2 regions of the Kitasatospora hibisci genome follow, and region 2 is predicted to be linked to the other one. Evidence: riboswitches for the same ligand, from Rfam matches in the RefSeq annotation. Region 2 holds a riboswitch; the other holds the start of a gene.

Region 1 (7,460 bases), 4.3 Mb from region 2:
ACCCGCTGGACCAGGATCGGAGCCGAGGACGTGGTGGACGCAGCGAACGAGCCCGCGGGGCCGCAGGGGCGGCAGCCCGCTGTGGACGCGCAGGCGCCGGACGCGGCCGAGACCGCGGCCGCCCCGTCCGCAACCGCGGCCCCGGCCGGGCCGGCCGCCGGTGAGGAGCCCGGCGAGGAGCCGGCGGCAGGCCGCGCCGCCGAGCAGCTCGACCGGCCGCTGCCCGAGGGCGTGCGCCGCCGGGTGGTCGGCCTCGCCGCCGACGCGCTCGGCGGGCTGCCCCCGGGCGACCTGCCGCAGTCGCTGCGCCAGTACGCCAAGTTCACCCCGGCCCGGCGGGCCAAGTACGCGGCCACCGCGCTGGCCGCTGCGCTGGAGTCCGAGCCGGCCTTCCGGGTGCGGATAGCGGACCGGCTGCGGCTGGGCCAGCCCGACCTCGTCCGGGCCCTGGAGTCGGGCACCGTCCCCGCGGCCGCCGACCCGATGGACGTCGCCGCCGCGGCCTACCTGGTCCGTTCGGCGGGCTGGAGCCGGCTGGTGGCCGAGGCCGGTGAGGAGGCCGAACGCGCCGGCGCCGAGGGTGCGGCGGCGGAGGCGGCCCAGCTGGTGGAGAAGCTGCAGGCGGAGCTGGCCGAGCTGCGGGCCGCCGCCCGGGCCGACCTGGACCGGCACCGGGCCGAGTCGGACGACGTCCGCAAGGAGGGCGACTCGCTGCGGCGGAAGGTGCGGTCGCTGGAGAGCGACACCCGCCGGGCGCAGGCCGAGACCCGTCGGGTCTCGGCCGAACTGGAGGCGCTGAAGGCGCAGGCCGCCGCCGAGCGCAGCGCGGCCGAGAGCGAGGCGCGCCGGCTGCGGCACCGGATCTCCGAGCTGGAGACCACCGTGGAGCAGGGGCGCCGTTCGGCCCGCGAGGGGCGCAGCGTCGAGGACATGCGGCTGCGGCTGCTGCTGGACACCGTCCTGCAGTCGGCGCAGGGGCTGCAGCGGGAGCTTGCGCTGCCGGTCTCCCAGATCCGCCCGGCGGACCTGGTGGAGGCGGTGGTGCCGGGGTCGGCCTCGCCGCACGACGTGGCCCGGCGCGCCCTGGCCGAGGACGATCCGGCGCTGCTGGACCAGCTGCTGGCGATCCCGCAGGTGCACCTGGTGGTGGACGGCTACAACGTGACCAAGACCGGCTATCCGACGCTGCCCCTGGAGCAGCAGCGGATCCGGCTGCTGGGCGGTCTGGCGATGCTGGCACAGCGCACGCAGGCGGAGGTCACCTGCGTGTTCGACGGGCAGGACCTGGACGTACCGGTGATCATGGCGCCGCCGCGCGGCGTCCGGGTGCGCTTCAGCCGGACCGGGGAGACCGCGGACGAGCTGATCCGCCGCCTGGTGCGGGCCGAGCCGCAGGGCCGTCCGGTGGTGGTGGTCTCCACCGACCGGGAGGTCGCGGAGGGCGTGCGGAAGGCGGGCGCGCGCCCCGTCGCGTCGGTGCTGCTGCTGAATCGGCTGGCTCGGCCGTAGGCTTCCGCTGTGACCGGGCGGACGTACGTGACACCTGGTCGGCGCCCGGTTTGCCGGGGTGTGGCGATCTCGTGAAGTCATGGCGGGCGGCCGGAGTTCACGCCATCGGGGGAGTGGCGGAAAGCCTGGATCTTCACTAGGGTCTGGCGTCAAACCTATTTTCCGGATTCTCACTCGATCGGGTGAGTCCATTGGAAGAAGGAGCCGGTCCCTTGGCCTCCCACCGCCGTCCCAAGCAGCCGAGCCGCGCGCGGGTCTCCGTGCTCACCGCTGCCGCTGCGACCGCGGTCGCTCTCTCCGCCCAGGTCGCCGCCCACGCCGCGCCCAGCCCGTCGCCGAAGAAGGACGACGTGAAGGCGCAGATCGACCAGCTGCAGGAGGAGGCCGAGCAGGCCACCGAGAAGTACAACGGCGCCAAGGAGCGGGCCGACCAGCTCCGCAAGCAGGCCGACCAGCTGCAGGACCAGGTGGCTCGCGGCCAGGACGAGATGACCCAGCTTCAGGGTGGGCTGGCCGCGGTGGCCGGCGAGCAGTACCGCACCGGCGGCATCGACCCGTCGGTCCAGCTGATGCTCTCCTCCGACCCGTCCGGCTACCTGGACAAGGCCTCCAGCGTGCAGCAGGCCTCCTCCAGCCAGACCGAGGCGCTCAAGGGGCTGCAGGACCAGCAGCGCCGGCTGGACCAGCAGAAGGCCGAGGCCGCCGCCGTCCTCGCTTCGCTGGACAGCACGACCAAGGACCTCAACCAGGCCAAGACGGACGTCAACAAGAAGCTGAAGGAGGCCCAGGACCTCCTGAACTCGCTCAGCGCCGCCGAGCGGGCCTCCCTGCGCGCCGCGCAGCAGGCGGAGGACCGCGCCTCGCGCGGCGCCGAGCGCGCGGACCTCGGCAGCCTGCCGCAGGCGAGCGGCTACGCCGGCACGGCCGTCTCCATCGCCATGAGCAAGCAGGGCTCTCCGTACGTCTGGGGTGCCACCGGGCCGAGCACCTTCGACTGCTCGGGCCTGATGGTCTTCGCGTACGGCAAGGCCGGTGTCTCGCTGCCGCGCACCTCGCAGGCGCAGGGCAACGTCGGCACCCGGGTGCCCTCGCTCGCCGAGGCCCAGCCCGGGGACCTGATCATCTACCGCAGCGACCGCAGCCACGTCGGGATGTACATCGGCAACGGCATGGTCGTGCACGCGCCGCACACCGGTGACGTGGTGAAGGTGATGAAGGCCGACGCGATGCCGATCAACACCATCCGCCGGGTCTGACGGACCGACACGCCCCCGCGGGCGCCCCGGAGCGGACCTGTGATCCGCGCCACCCCGATTCCGGAGGGTGGCGCGGGTTTCTTCTGTTCCGATGACAAGCGATCAGCTCCGCGTACGGTGGCGATCACATCCGGTCATATTCACAAATGAATATGGATGATGTTCCGGCTTTTTTCTGACAAGGATTTGAACGGATCACGGTTCTGTTACTAGGGTCGGGCCTTGAACCACCGCACAGTCGATCACCCAGCCTGGGTGGCGGCGGAGGTTTACCGCCGAGTTCGCGAAGCAGCGGGACGGGCCGCAGGCCCGTCCGAGTGGGAGCCCAGTAGTCGGGGGCGCTGTGGAACGGAGCCGGGGAACCATGTTCCTCCGGGGTGAATCGGCGCCAGGTCGGCCGGTGGAACGGCCGATGAGGCGTCGTAGGGCCTTCTTCCGGCCCGAACCCGTCAGCTCACCCGGTAGGCGGACGTTGGAAGAAGGAGTCCGCCTTCGTGGCGTCCCATCGTCGTCCCAAGCCCGCCGGCCGCGCCCGTGTCTCGATCCTGACCGGTGTCGCCGCCGCGGCCGTCGCCCTCTCCGCGCAGTCCGGTGCCCACGCCGACCCGACGCCGACCAAGGACCAGGTCAAGGAGCAGGTCGACCAGCTCAACGAGCAGGCCGAGGTCGCGACCGAGAAGTACAACGGCGCCCAGGCCAAGCAGCAGGAGCTGCAGAAGCAGGTCGGCGAGCTGCAGGACAAGGTGGCCCGTCAGCAGGCCGCGGTCACCGAGGCCCAGGGCGGCCTCGCCGAGATCGCCGGTGAGCAGTACCGGACCGGCGGCATATCGTCGACCGTCCAGCTGATGCTCTCGTCCAGCCCCGACAACTTCCTCAACCAGGCCGGGGCGCTGACCCAGGCGAGCAGCACCCAGTCCGGCGTGCTGAAGGACCTCCAGGAGCAGCAGCGCAGGCTCGACCAGGACCGCAACGAGGCCCAGGCGAAGCTCGGCGAGCTGGAGACCACCACCCAGCAGCTGAAGGCCTCCAAGGAGGAGGTGCAGGCCAAGCTGGCCAAGGCCCAGGACCTGCTCAACACGCTGACCGAGCAGGAGCGCCGCGCGATCCGCGAGGCCGAGGAGAAGGCCGCCGCCGAGGCGAAGGCCCAGGCGGACGCCGCCGCGAAGGCCGCGAAGGCGAAGGCGGACTCCGAGCGCGCCTCCCGTGACACCAGCCGCACCGACCTGTCCGGTTCCGGCTCGGGTGCCGCGACCGCGACCCCCGCCCCGGCCCCCAAGCCGGTCGCCGCGGGCAGCTCGCGCGGTGCCGCGGCGCTCTCCATCGCCGCCGGAAAGGTCGGCAGCCCGTACGTCTACGGCGCCGCGGGCCCGAACTCCTTCGACTGCTCGGGCCTGATGGTCTGGGCGTTCAACCAGGCCGGCGTGTCGCTGCCGCGCACCTCGCAGGAGCAGGCCCACGCCGGCACCCGGGTCGGCTCGGACCTCTCCCAGGCCCAGCCCGGTGACCTGCTGATCTTCTACAGCGACGCCCACCACGTGGGGATCTACGCCGGCAACGGCCAGGTGCTCCACGCGCCCAAGCCGGGCGCCTCGGTGCGCTACGAGGCGGTCTCAAACATGCCGCTGGCCTCCGTCGTGCGCGTCTGATCCGCAGTCGGTTCCGACAGGCCCGGTCTCCCCAGGTGGGGAGGCCGGGCCTGCGGCTTTCCCGGCGGCTCGTCCTGATGTCCGATGAGGGGGCGAATATTCGGGTTGGGAGGGGTTTGGACTCGCTTGCCCGGACTCGCTAACGTCTGCCACCGGACTCCCGTAGAGAGCCGCCCACCCCGGCGCGGCCGCGGGGCCGGGCCGCAGGATCGGAGCCGCCGCCGCATGTCCGTGCACCGTCGTTCCCAGCTGTCGGGGGCACACGCCCTCGCCCGTGCGCTGGTGCTGACCGCCGCGGCCACCACCGTGCTCGGCATGGCGACGGGCGGCCCCGCCCAGGCCGCCCCGGGACCGGACGGGTCGGCCGACCGCAAGGAAGTCAAGGCCCGGGTGGAGCAGCTGTACGACGAGGCCGAGCAGGCCTCCGAGCGGTTCAACGCGGCGCAGGAGGCGCAGCAGCAGCTGCAGCACGAGGCCGGCACTCTCCAGCAACAGGTCGCCGTCGCCCAGGACGAGCTCAACCAGCTGCGCGGCGACCTCGCCACCGTGGCCGGCGCCGAGTACCGCGGCGGCGGACTGGCGCAGACCGTCCAGCTGATGCTCGCCACCGACCCCGAGGGGTACCTGGCCAAGGCCCGCACCCTCGACCAGGCCTCCGAGCGGCAGAGCGAGACGTTGCGCGAGGTGGTGGCCCGTCAGCGGCGGCTCGACCAGCGCCGCACCGAGGCCTCCGGCAAGCTCGCCGAGCTGGAGCAGACCCGCCGCGCCCTGGCCGAGAGCAAGCAGCAGATCCAGCAGCGGCTGGCCAAGGCGCAGCGGCTGCTCAACAGCCTGGGCGGGGCGGAGCGGGCCCGGATGGCCGCCCAGGACGCCCGCGAGGCCGAGCAGCGCGCCACCCGCGGCACCGACCGGCTCGACCTGGGGAGCGCCCCGCCCGCGTCCGAGCGCGGTGCGGCCGCACTGGCCGCCGCCGTGAAGATGATCGGCTCGCCCTACGTGTACGGATCCACCGGGCCCCGCGCGTTCGACTGCTCCGGTCTGATGTACTGGAGCTGGCGGCAGGCCGGAGTGACCCTGCCGCGCACTTCGCAGGCCCAGGCGTCGGCCGGCCAGCGGGTCAGCCTCTCCGACGCGCGACCGGGAGACCTGGTGATCTTCTACCGGGACATGCACCACGTCGGCATGTACGCCGGCGGCGGGGTGATCGTGCACGCCCCCTATCCGGGTGCGAAGGTGCGGTACGAGAGCGTCAACGCCATGCCCGTCGCGGGGGTGGTCCGGCTCTGAGCCGGACCGGCCGCCCGCCGGCCCCCGCCGCACCCGCCGACCCTGCGGCCCGCCGCTGCACGCTGTCCCGGCGCGGCGCCCTGCTGCTCGCGGCCGGTGGGCTGGCCCAACTGTCGCTGCCCCGGGCCGCTCCCGCCGCACCGGCGGGCGCGGTGTCGGCGGACCGGCGCTCCGAGGTCGCGGCGGTGCTGGCCGGGCGCGCCCGCGCACTCGCCGCCGGGGTGGCCGGGGTGCCGCTGGTCGAGGCGGCCTACCGCAACCTCGTGCTGGGCCCGGCCGGTGCGCCGGACCGGGCGGTGGCCACCGCCGAGCTGGTGGTCCGGGTGGCCGGCTACGACGCGTACCCGGTGGTGCACCAGCGCCGGCTGGCGCTGCTGCGCACCGGGGCCGGGTGGCAGGTGGAGCGCGAGGAGGGCGCGGGCGGCCCGCCCCCGCTCTGGGACCTCGGCCCGGTCGCGGCCGCGGACGGCGGGCACTGCCTGGTGCTCGGCCTGGCCGGCGGGCCGGACCCGGCCGAGCTCGTCGAGGTGGCCGACCGGGCCGTCCCGGCGGTGAGCGAGGTCTGGGGGAAGGACTGGCCCGGCCGGCTGCTGCTGCACCTGCCCGCCACCGAGGAGCAGTTCGCCCGGCTGCTGGAGGCCGATCCGGACGGCTGGACCGGCATGGCGGCCGTCACCACCGCGGCTTCCGGCGCGCCCTGGCACACCCCGGCCGACCGGGTGCTCGTCAACCCGGAGGCGTACGGCGGGCTGAGCGGCTTCGGCCGCCAGGTGGTCGTCACCCACGAGGCGGTGCACGTGGCGACCAGGGCGGACACCCGGGCCTGGACGCCGCTCTGGCTCTCCGAGGGCGTCGCCGACTGGACCGGCTACCGGGGCTCGGGCCGTACGCCGAAGCAGATCGCCCCCGAGCTCGCCCGGGACGTCGCGGTCGGGCGGCTGCCCGCGGAGCTGCCCGCCGACGAGGACTTCACGGCCGGGGCCGTGGGCATCGCCCAGGCGTACGAGCAGTCCTGGCTGGCCTGTGAGGTGATCGCGCGCCGGTTCGGCCCGGAGGGGCTGGTCGCGCTCTACCGGGCGGCCGGGGCGTCCGACCCGGGGGGCGAGGACCGGGAGCCGTGGCTGGACCGCCTGCTCCGGTCGGAACTGGGGCTCGGGCTGGCCGAGTTCACCGCCCTCTGGCTGGCCGAGGTCCGGCGGCTCACCTCCTGAGCGCCCGGCTGCGTGCGGGCCCGGCGGCCGAGGGCCGGCGGCTAGCGCCGTTCGCCGGTGGCGGCCGGGTGGTCGATGCCGTCCAGCAGGTCCTGCTCGTAGGCGATGCCGGGTCGCACCGGGTAGGCACCCGCCGGATCCGGCCGCTCCAGCACCACGGTGGCCGGGAGCTGGACGGGCCCGCGGGTGGAGCTCCAGAGCCGGACGCAGGAGAGCACGGCGGCGGCCACCAGCAGCAGGTTGCGCAGGGCCAGCACGGTGATCGCGCCCGGCTCGCTGCCGACCACCTTGCTGAACATCAGGGGGAACTCCACCAGGGTCAGCGGTGTCGCGGCCAGGATCAGCACCGCCACCGGCCGCTGGCTGGTGCCGCGCACGGTCAGGCAGACCGCCGCCGCGCCGACCAGCCAGACCAGGTACTGCGGGCTGATCACCCGGCTGGTCACGGTGAAGACCAGCAGCGCGGCCAGCGCCGCGTCGTACATGGTCGCCGCGTTGCGGCGGCGGGCGGTGAAGCGCCAGAGCAGCAACCAGCCGAAGCCCAGCAGGGT
Region 2 (7,460 bases):
CCCGCGCCCGTGGTCGGGCGCTCAGGAGTCGCCGCCGACCCGTCCGGTGGGCGCGGCGGCGTCCTCGAACCGCAGCGCCGGCAGCTGCACCGGCCGGGACTGCGCGGCGAACGAGGCGAGCAGGGTGCTGCTCGCGTTCCACTGCGGCTGCGCGGCGCCGCCGTCCTCCGCCCGGCGCACCTGGATCGCCTCGGCCCGGCCGGCCCGGCGCAGCAGGATGTTCTTCGGCGGCCCGGCCTCCGGGTCCAGCCAGAGCTCGTTCCCGCCGAACTCGCAGTCCAGCACCAGGACGTCGTCGGGTTGGCCGTCGGGCGTGGCCCGGAAGGCGAGGCCGGCCCGGCGGTATCCGGTGAACCGGCTGCGGCTGAAGGTGACGGCCTCGCCGGCCAGTTCGTGACGGGCGGTGGAGACGGCGAAGTCGCTCTGCCCGGCGCCGTCGATCAGCAGCCCGTCGAAGACGGTGCCCTTCTCCCGGCCGAGCGAGTGCAGCGCCACTCCCCCGCCGGCGTTGCCGTAGAGCACGCTCGCGGTGTAGTCGAAGTCGTTGAGGTAGGCGCCGTGCTCGATGCCCCAGCCGCCGTTGTGGTAGGCCGCGAACTCGGTGACCACGTGGTGCTGCCGGGCGTTCAGCCAGACGAAGATGCCGTCCTGCAGGTTGTTGTGGGCCAGGCAGCGCCGGAAGGTCCAGACCCCCTCGCCGTTCTCCGGCCACTCGAAGCCGGAGGCGCCGTTGGCGCCCTGGACGCCGACGGCCACGCAGTCCAGCGCCTTGCCGCCGGTGCCGGCGCCCAGGTTGAAGCCGGTCAGCCGGTAGGCCCGCGGGTTGGGCTCGAGCACGGTGCGGGAGGCCACGCAGGACTCGTAGACGATGTCGTCGGACGGCTGCTGCGGGGTGCGGGTGTCCGGCGGGCCGTCCCACCAGTAGGCGTCCTCCCAGGTGTCGTGGCTGATGCAGCTGCGGAAGGTGATGCCGTGGCTGGCGTGCGGGACGTACGCGTGGTTGCCGGCGTCGCGCACCACCACCCCCTCGACCACGGTGCCGCGGGTGGCGTCGCCGAGCATGTGGAAGTGGAGCCCGTAGCGGCCGAGCACCGGCGTGGTGACCGCGGCGCTGCCGTCCGGGCCCTTCCAGCTCTCCCTGGTGTCGGTCCGCGGGCCGACCCAGCGCAGCACGGCGTGCCGGACGTCGGCCTGGCGGGAGCTGGTGAGGTGGACGTGGGCGCGCCCCTCCGCGGAGCCCTCGACCCGGACGCTTCGGGTCAGGTTGAGCACCTCGGCGCCGACCGTGACGCCCCCGCCGAGGGCGACCCGGGGGTGGGCGTACCGCAGCGGGGCCTCCAGGGTGACGGTGGATCCGCTGACGGAGCGCACGACGGCGAGGTCGTAGCGGGCGGAGAAGCCGTCCTCGTCCGGCGGACCGGTCGGGGTGACGGCCAGTTCGTCACCGGCCCGCCAACCCGCGGGCGGGGCGGCAAGGCTGACGGTGGTGGCACCGGCCCGCAGCTCGCCGGCCGCGCGCACCCAGGCGGTCTTGGCGGCTCCGTCCAGCCGCAGGTAGCCGGCCCCGGTGACCCAGAGGCCGACGTCGGTGTCGACCACCTTCATGCCGTCGCCCTGGAAGCGCTTCTCGTCGACGGAGGGGAAGCGCAGGGTGTGCACGGCGGTGTCGCCGGGGGCGAGGGCGAGGGTTCCGCGGACCTCGACGTTGCCGGCCGAGCTGAGGGTGACACCGCGGTCGGCGGCGAAGGTGAGCGAGCCGCCGGGCTCGACCAGCAGGGAGCCGACGGCGGCGTCGGTGTCGAGCAGCACCCGGTCGGTGATCCGGACGGCACTCTGCGGTCCGGGCACCCGGCCGCCCCAGCCGGCCGGGTCGGACCAACGGCGGCCGCCCTGGTCGGGCTCGGGGGCGGCGCCCTCGGCGCCGTCGCCGGGCGCGGGCGGTACGCCGGGGCCGCGGTCCGGGCCGCCGCGGTCCGGGCCGCCGTGTTCCGTGCCGCCGTCGCCGCCGGTGTCGGCCAGGCTGGTGGCGGTGCTACCCGGGGCGGACCCGGTCGAGCCGGTCGAGCCGGTCAGCGAGCGACGCAGGGCCTCCTCGCCGCCGATCGCGGCGAACACCGTGCCGACGGCGAGCCAGCGCAGCATTGTGCGACGGCTTACGGGAGTTCGGGGTCGTTCGGGTGGGATGTCCGGTCTGCGATGCTTTGCCCTGCGATGCGCTCCGCGGGCTCCGTCGGCCGGCGATCCGCCGCCCCGCTCCTCGTCCATGGCCATCGCTGCGTAGCCCTCCCCCCAGACGGCTGCGTCGGTCCCGACGTTCTGAAGCATAGGCAGTTGCGGCGTCCCGTACGGGCGTTGCCGGAAATCGGTCATTTCTGATCATGGTGGACACGTCGCGAGCAGGCGGTCCGCAAACCGTGACGGGCATCACACATGTTTGCGGTTTGAACTTGAGTCTGCTTAACGTGCTCCCCGTTCGTGGCCACACGGACCCAGCCCGTCCGCAACGCCGAGTCCTGCCGTCGGGTGTGCTGGCAGCGCAGAAACGCACCACGGCAGGAGCGGGGGAACCACAGGTAGGTCGCCCCGGGCCGGTCCGCGTACCGGTCCAGGGCTAGGGGTGAAGCCGCGTCCACAGCGCGGCCGGGCAACTCCAGCCCGAATCCGACAGCTCACCTCGCAGGCGTGGGAGAGGACCGCATCTTCATGCTGCCCACCAACGGCACCCGCCTGTCCGGCCGTACCCGCCGCGCCATCGCCGCGCTCGGAGTCGCGGGCATCGGCCTCACCATCCCCTGCCTGACCACCACCTCCGCCTCCGCCGCCTCGGTCGCGACCTGGGACAAGGTCGCCCAGTGCGAGAGCAGCGGCAACTGGAGCATCAACACGGGCAACGGCTTCTACGGCGGCCTGCAGTTCACCAACAGCACCTGGGCCGAGTTCGGCGGCACGGCCTTCGCCGCCCGCGCCGACCTGGCCACGAAGGACCAGCAGATCGCGATCGCCGAGAAGGTGCTCGCGGTCCAGGGCCCGGGCGCCTGGCCGGTCTGCTCCGTCCAGGCCGGTCTGACCAAGGGCGGCACCCCCGCCGCGGTCGACACCTCCACCGCCGCCAAGCCCGCCGCGCAGACCCCGGCCCCGGCCGCCAAGCCGGCCGCCCAGGCCCCCGCCGCCAAGCCCGCCGCCCCGAAGGCCGAGACCCCGGCCGCCGCCGACGCCACCAAGACCTGGAGCCAGAACCGCTCCGACTGGTCGCAGAAGTGGCAGGAGAAGGACGGCGACTACACCGTGGTCACCGGCGACTGGCTGTCCGCCATCGCCGACGAGCACCACGTCCAGGGCGGCTGGGAGCGGCTGTACGAGCTCAACCGCGACACCCTGACCGAGGGCCCGAACCACATCTACCCGGGCCAGCACCTGAGCCTCGGCGAGCACGCCCGGACCCAGGCCTCGGACGAGTCCGGCAAGGGCTTCGACTGGTTCAACCGCTCCTCCGGCCAGGCCGCGGGCACCACCGCCGCCAAGCCGGCCGCGCAGACCGCCACCCAGGCCTCCCAGACCCAGGCCCAGGCACCGGCCGAGGCCGCCACCGGCAGCATGGCCGCCGCGGTCTCCTTCGCCCTGTCGAAGGTCGGCCAGGCCTACGTCTACGGCGGCACCGGGAACGGCGGCTGGGACTGCTCCGGCCTGACCCAGGCCGCGCTGCGCGCCGCGGGCGTCTCCGTCCCGCGCGTCGCCGCCGACCAGGCCGCCGCCAGCACCCACGTGTCGCTGGACGCCCTCAAGCCGGGCGACCTGCTGTTCTGGTCCAACAACGGCCAGGACTCCGGCGTCTACCACGTCGCGCTCTACATCGGTGACGGCAAGTACGTCGAGGCCGCCAACCCGAGCGCGGGCGTGCGGACCCAGACCGTCGCCAACTGGGCCCCGGACTTCGCCGGCCGGGTCTGACCCACCGCACACGCCGCAGCCCCCGGGGGAGAGAGACCGCTCCTCCCCGGGGGCATCGGCCTGCGCGCCGCCGGCCGGACCCGGCCCGCGAGCACCCGGCCCGGCGACGGCCCGGCGACGGGCTCGGCACCGGGCCCGCCCGGTCATGGTCAAACCGGGCCGCACCGGGCATGCTGCTGCTCTGCGCACCCGAGGAGGAGTCCCCATGGCCCAGGTCACCGTCACGCTCGACGCCAATCTCGCGATCGACGCGATGATGCTCTCCGGCACCAAGAACCCGCAGGACGCCGTCGAGCTGATCCTCCGCGACTACCTCGCGCGGGGCCGGCGCACCGAGACCCGGACCGGCGAGGCCACCGACGGACACCGCCTGGAGGAGGGCCGTCCCGCGGCCCAGGAGGGCTGAACGGCGAACGGCCGGGGTCCGGGGAGCGGTGTGCTCCCCGGGCCCCGGCCGTTCCCGCCCGGACGCGGCGTCCGGGCGTGCCGTCTCAGCGGGCGCAGGCGCCCGTGGAGCCGCGCATCACGAGCTCCGGCTGGAACATGAACTCGCCGCGCTGGGCGGCGTTCCCGCCGACCTCCTCCAGCAGCGCGTCGACGGCCGCGGTGGCCATCGCCTCCACCGGCTGCCGGATCGTGGTCAGCGGCGGCTCGGTGAACGCTATGAGCGGCGAGTCGTCGAAGCCGACCACCGAGACGTCCTGGGGGACGCTCAGCCCGCGCTGGCGCACCGCGCGGATCGCGCCGAGCGCCATCATGTCGCTGCCGCAGACGATCGCCGTGCAGCCCTTGTCCAGCAGCGCGCCGGCCGCGGCGTGCCCGCCCTCCACGCTGAACAGCGTGTGGTGGACGAGGCCCTGGGCCTCCTCCTCGGTCCGCCCGAGCACCTCGCGCATGGCCGCGGTGAAGCCCTCGATCTTGCGCAGCACCGGCACGTACCGGCGCTGGCCGACGGCCAGACCGATCCGCTCGTGGCCGAGTTCGGCCAGGTGCTGGACGGCCATCCACATCGCGGAGCGGTCGTCCGGCGAGATGAACGGGGCGTCGATCTTCTCGCTGAAGCCGTTGATCAGCACGAAGGGCACCTGCCGGCCGATGAGCCGGGCGTACCGGTCGTGGTCAGCGGTGGTGTCGGCGTGCAGGCCCGAGACGAAGACGATGCCCGACACCCCCCGGTCGACCAGCATCTCCACCAGTTCGTCCTCGGTGGACCCGCCCGGCGTCTGGGTGCAGAGCACCGGCGTGTAGCCGTGCCGGCTCAGCACCTGCTCGATCACCTGGGCCAGCGCGGGGAAGATCGGGTTGCTCAGCTCTGGGGTGATCAACCCGATCAGACCCGCGCTGCGCTGGCGCAGCCGGGTCGGCCGCTCGTACCCGAGCACGTCGAGCGCCGCCAGCACGGTCTGCCGCGTGGCGGCCGAGACGTTCGCCTTGCCGTTGAGCACGCGGGAGACGGTGGCTTCACTGACCCCCGCCTGCGCCGCGATGTCTGAGAGTCGCGCCGTAGTCACGGTCCCAGAGCCTATTGCAACCACGTCAGACCGCCCACCAGTCGGTGCTGTCCGGAGCGAGCACCGTCTCGCCGCCGTCCACCAGGGCGTCCGCGGAGGAGAGCAGCAGGCGGCCGGGCGCCGGTATCCGGACGGGCTCGGCGGTGGTGTTCACGGTGCAGACGAAGGAGCCGCGGCGGAAGGCCAGCGTGCCGGCCGGGCTGTCCAGCCACTCGACGTCGGTGCCGGCGCCGAGGTCGGCCTGCTCGCGGCGGACGGCCAGCGCGCTGCGGTACAGCTCCAGGGTGGACGTCGGGTCGCCGGTCTGCGCCTCGACGCTGAGCTCGGCCCACTCGGCGGGCTGCGGCAGCCAGCTCGGGCCGCCGGCGGTCGGGCCGAAGCCGTACGGGGCCTCGGTGCCGGACCACGGGATCGGCACGCGGCAGCCGTCGCGGTAACCGTCCTGGCCGGCCTGGCGGAAGAACGACGGGTCCTGGCGGACCTCGTCCGGCAGGTCGGTGACGTCCGGCAGACCGAGCTCCTCGCCCTGGTAGAGGTAGGCCGAGCCGGGCAGCGCGAGCATCAGCAGGGTGGCGGCGCGGGCGCGGCGCAGGCCGAGCTCGCGGTCGCCGGGGGTGCGGATCTGGGTGCCGAGGCCGGGCTCGTTGGCGAACCGGGTGGCGTGCCGCGTGACGTCGTGGTTGGAGAGCACCCAGGTGGTGGGGGCGTCGACCGGGCGCATCGAGTCGAGCGAGAGGTCGATCACCTCCCGCAGCTCGGCCGCCGCCCAGGAGGTGCCCAGGTACTGGAAGTTGAAGGCCTGGTGCAGCTCGTCGGGGCGGACGTAGTTGGCGGTGCGCTGGACGGTCGGGGTCCACGCCTCGGCGACGCCGATCCGCTGGCCCGGGTACTCGTCCAGGATCTTCCGCCAGCTGCGGTAGATCTCGTGCACGCCGTCCTGGTCGAAGAACGGCATGATGTCGTTGCCGAGCAGCTTGAGCTGGTCGCCGCCGCCGATGTCGGGCAGGCCGGGGGCCTTGACCAGGCCGTGGGCGACGTCGATCCGGAAGCCGTCGACGCCCATGTCGAGCCAGAACCGCAGGATCGAGCGGAACTCGTCGGCGACGGCCTGGTTCTCCCAGTTGAAGTCGGGCTGCTCGGGGGCGAACAGGTGCAGGTACCAGTCGCCGGGGGTGCCGTCCGGGTTCTCCGAGCGGGTCCAGGCCGGGCCGCCGAAGATCGACTCCCAGTCGTTGGGCGGCAGTTCGCCGTTCTCGCCCTTGCCCGGACGGAAGTGGTAGCGGTCGCGCAGCGGGGACGCAGGACCCTCGCGCAGAGCACGCTGGAACCACTCGTGCTGGTCCGAGGAGTGGTTGGGGACGAGGTCGACGATGATCCGCAGACCCAGCGCGTGCGCGTCGCGGATCAGCGCGTCGGCGTCCAGCAGGGTGCCGAACATCGGGTCGACCGCGCGGTAGTCGGCGACGTCGTAGCCGGCGTCGGCCTGCGGGGAGGCGTAGAACGGGGAGAGCCAGACGGCGTCCACGCCGAGGTCGCGCAGGTAGGGCAGGCGGCTGCGGATGCCGGGCAGGTCGCCCATGCCGTCGCCGTTGGAGTCGGCGAAACTGCGCGGGTAGACCTGGTAGATGACCGCGTCCCGCCACCAGCCTCTGGACGCGCCGGCGCTGGCCTCGTGAGCGGTGGCGTCGGCGGCGGGCCGGGAGGTGTCGGCCAGGTTCTGGGTCATGGACGGTGTCCCTTGGGGATCAGAGGAGCGGGGAGCGGTCAGGACTTCGAGGCGCCGGCGGTCAGGCCGGTCACCAGGTGACGCTGCACCAGGTAGAAGAGGAGCGACGACGGGATCGCGATGAGCACCGCGGTCGCGGCCATCAGGTTCCACTGCGCGTCGTGCTCGCTGACGAAGGTCTGCAGGCCGACTGCGAGGGTGTACTTGTCGGAGCTCAGCATGAAGGTGGAGGCGAAGGCGACCTCGGCCCAGGCCGTCAGGAAGGAGTAGAAGGC

The links. Region 2 has a riboswitch for cyclic di-AMP ahead of ACF9IK_RS06720 (transglycosylase family protein). Riboswitches for the same ligand answer to the same signal wherever they lie in the genome.
Region 1: linked by a shared signal. The riboswitch ahead of ACF9IK_RS25945 (C40 family peptidase) and the one ahead of ACF9IK_RS06720 (transglycosylase family protein) in region 2 are both predicted to bind cyclic di-AMP.

What each region holds. Positions count from the first base shown of each region.
Region 1 covers NZ_CP171642.1:5,920,580-5,928,039, forward strand. Annotated here, with positions in the region: gene ACF9IK_RS25935 (NYN domain-containing protein) at 220-1,509, shown strand; gene ACF9IK_RS25940 (C40 family peptidase) at 1,722-2,765, shown strand; cyclic di-AMP (ydaO/yuaA leader) riboswitch at 3,095-3,249, shown strand; gene ACF9IK_RS25945 (C40 family peptidase) at 3,260-4,411, shown strand; gene ACF9IK_RS25950 (C40 family peptidase) at 4,637-5,698, shown strand; gene ACF9IK_RS25955 (hypothetical protein) at 5,851-6,909, shown strand; gene ACF9IK_RS25960 (glycosyltransferase 87 family protein) at 6,951-7,460, opposite strand, start outside.
Region 2 covers NZ_CP171642.1:1,576,794-1,584,253, forward strand. Annotated here, with positions in the region: gene ACF9IK_RS06715 (hypothetical protein) at 22-2,142, opposite strand; cyclic di-AMP (ydaO/yuaA leader) riboswitch at 2,526-2,698, shown strand; gene ACF9IK_RS06720 (transglycosylase family protein) at 2,683-3,948, shown strand; gene ACF9IK_RS06725 (hypothetical protein) at 4,154-4,354, shown strand; gene ACF9IK_RS06730 (LacI family DNA-binding transcriptional regulator) at 4,440-5,459, opposite strand; gene ACF9IK_RS06735 (glycoside hydrolase family 13 protein) at 5,485-7,185, opposite strand; gene ACF9IK_RS06740 (sugar ABC transporter permease) at 7,224-7,460, opposite strand, start outside.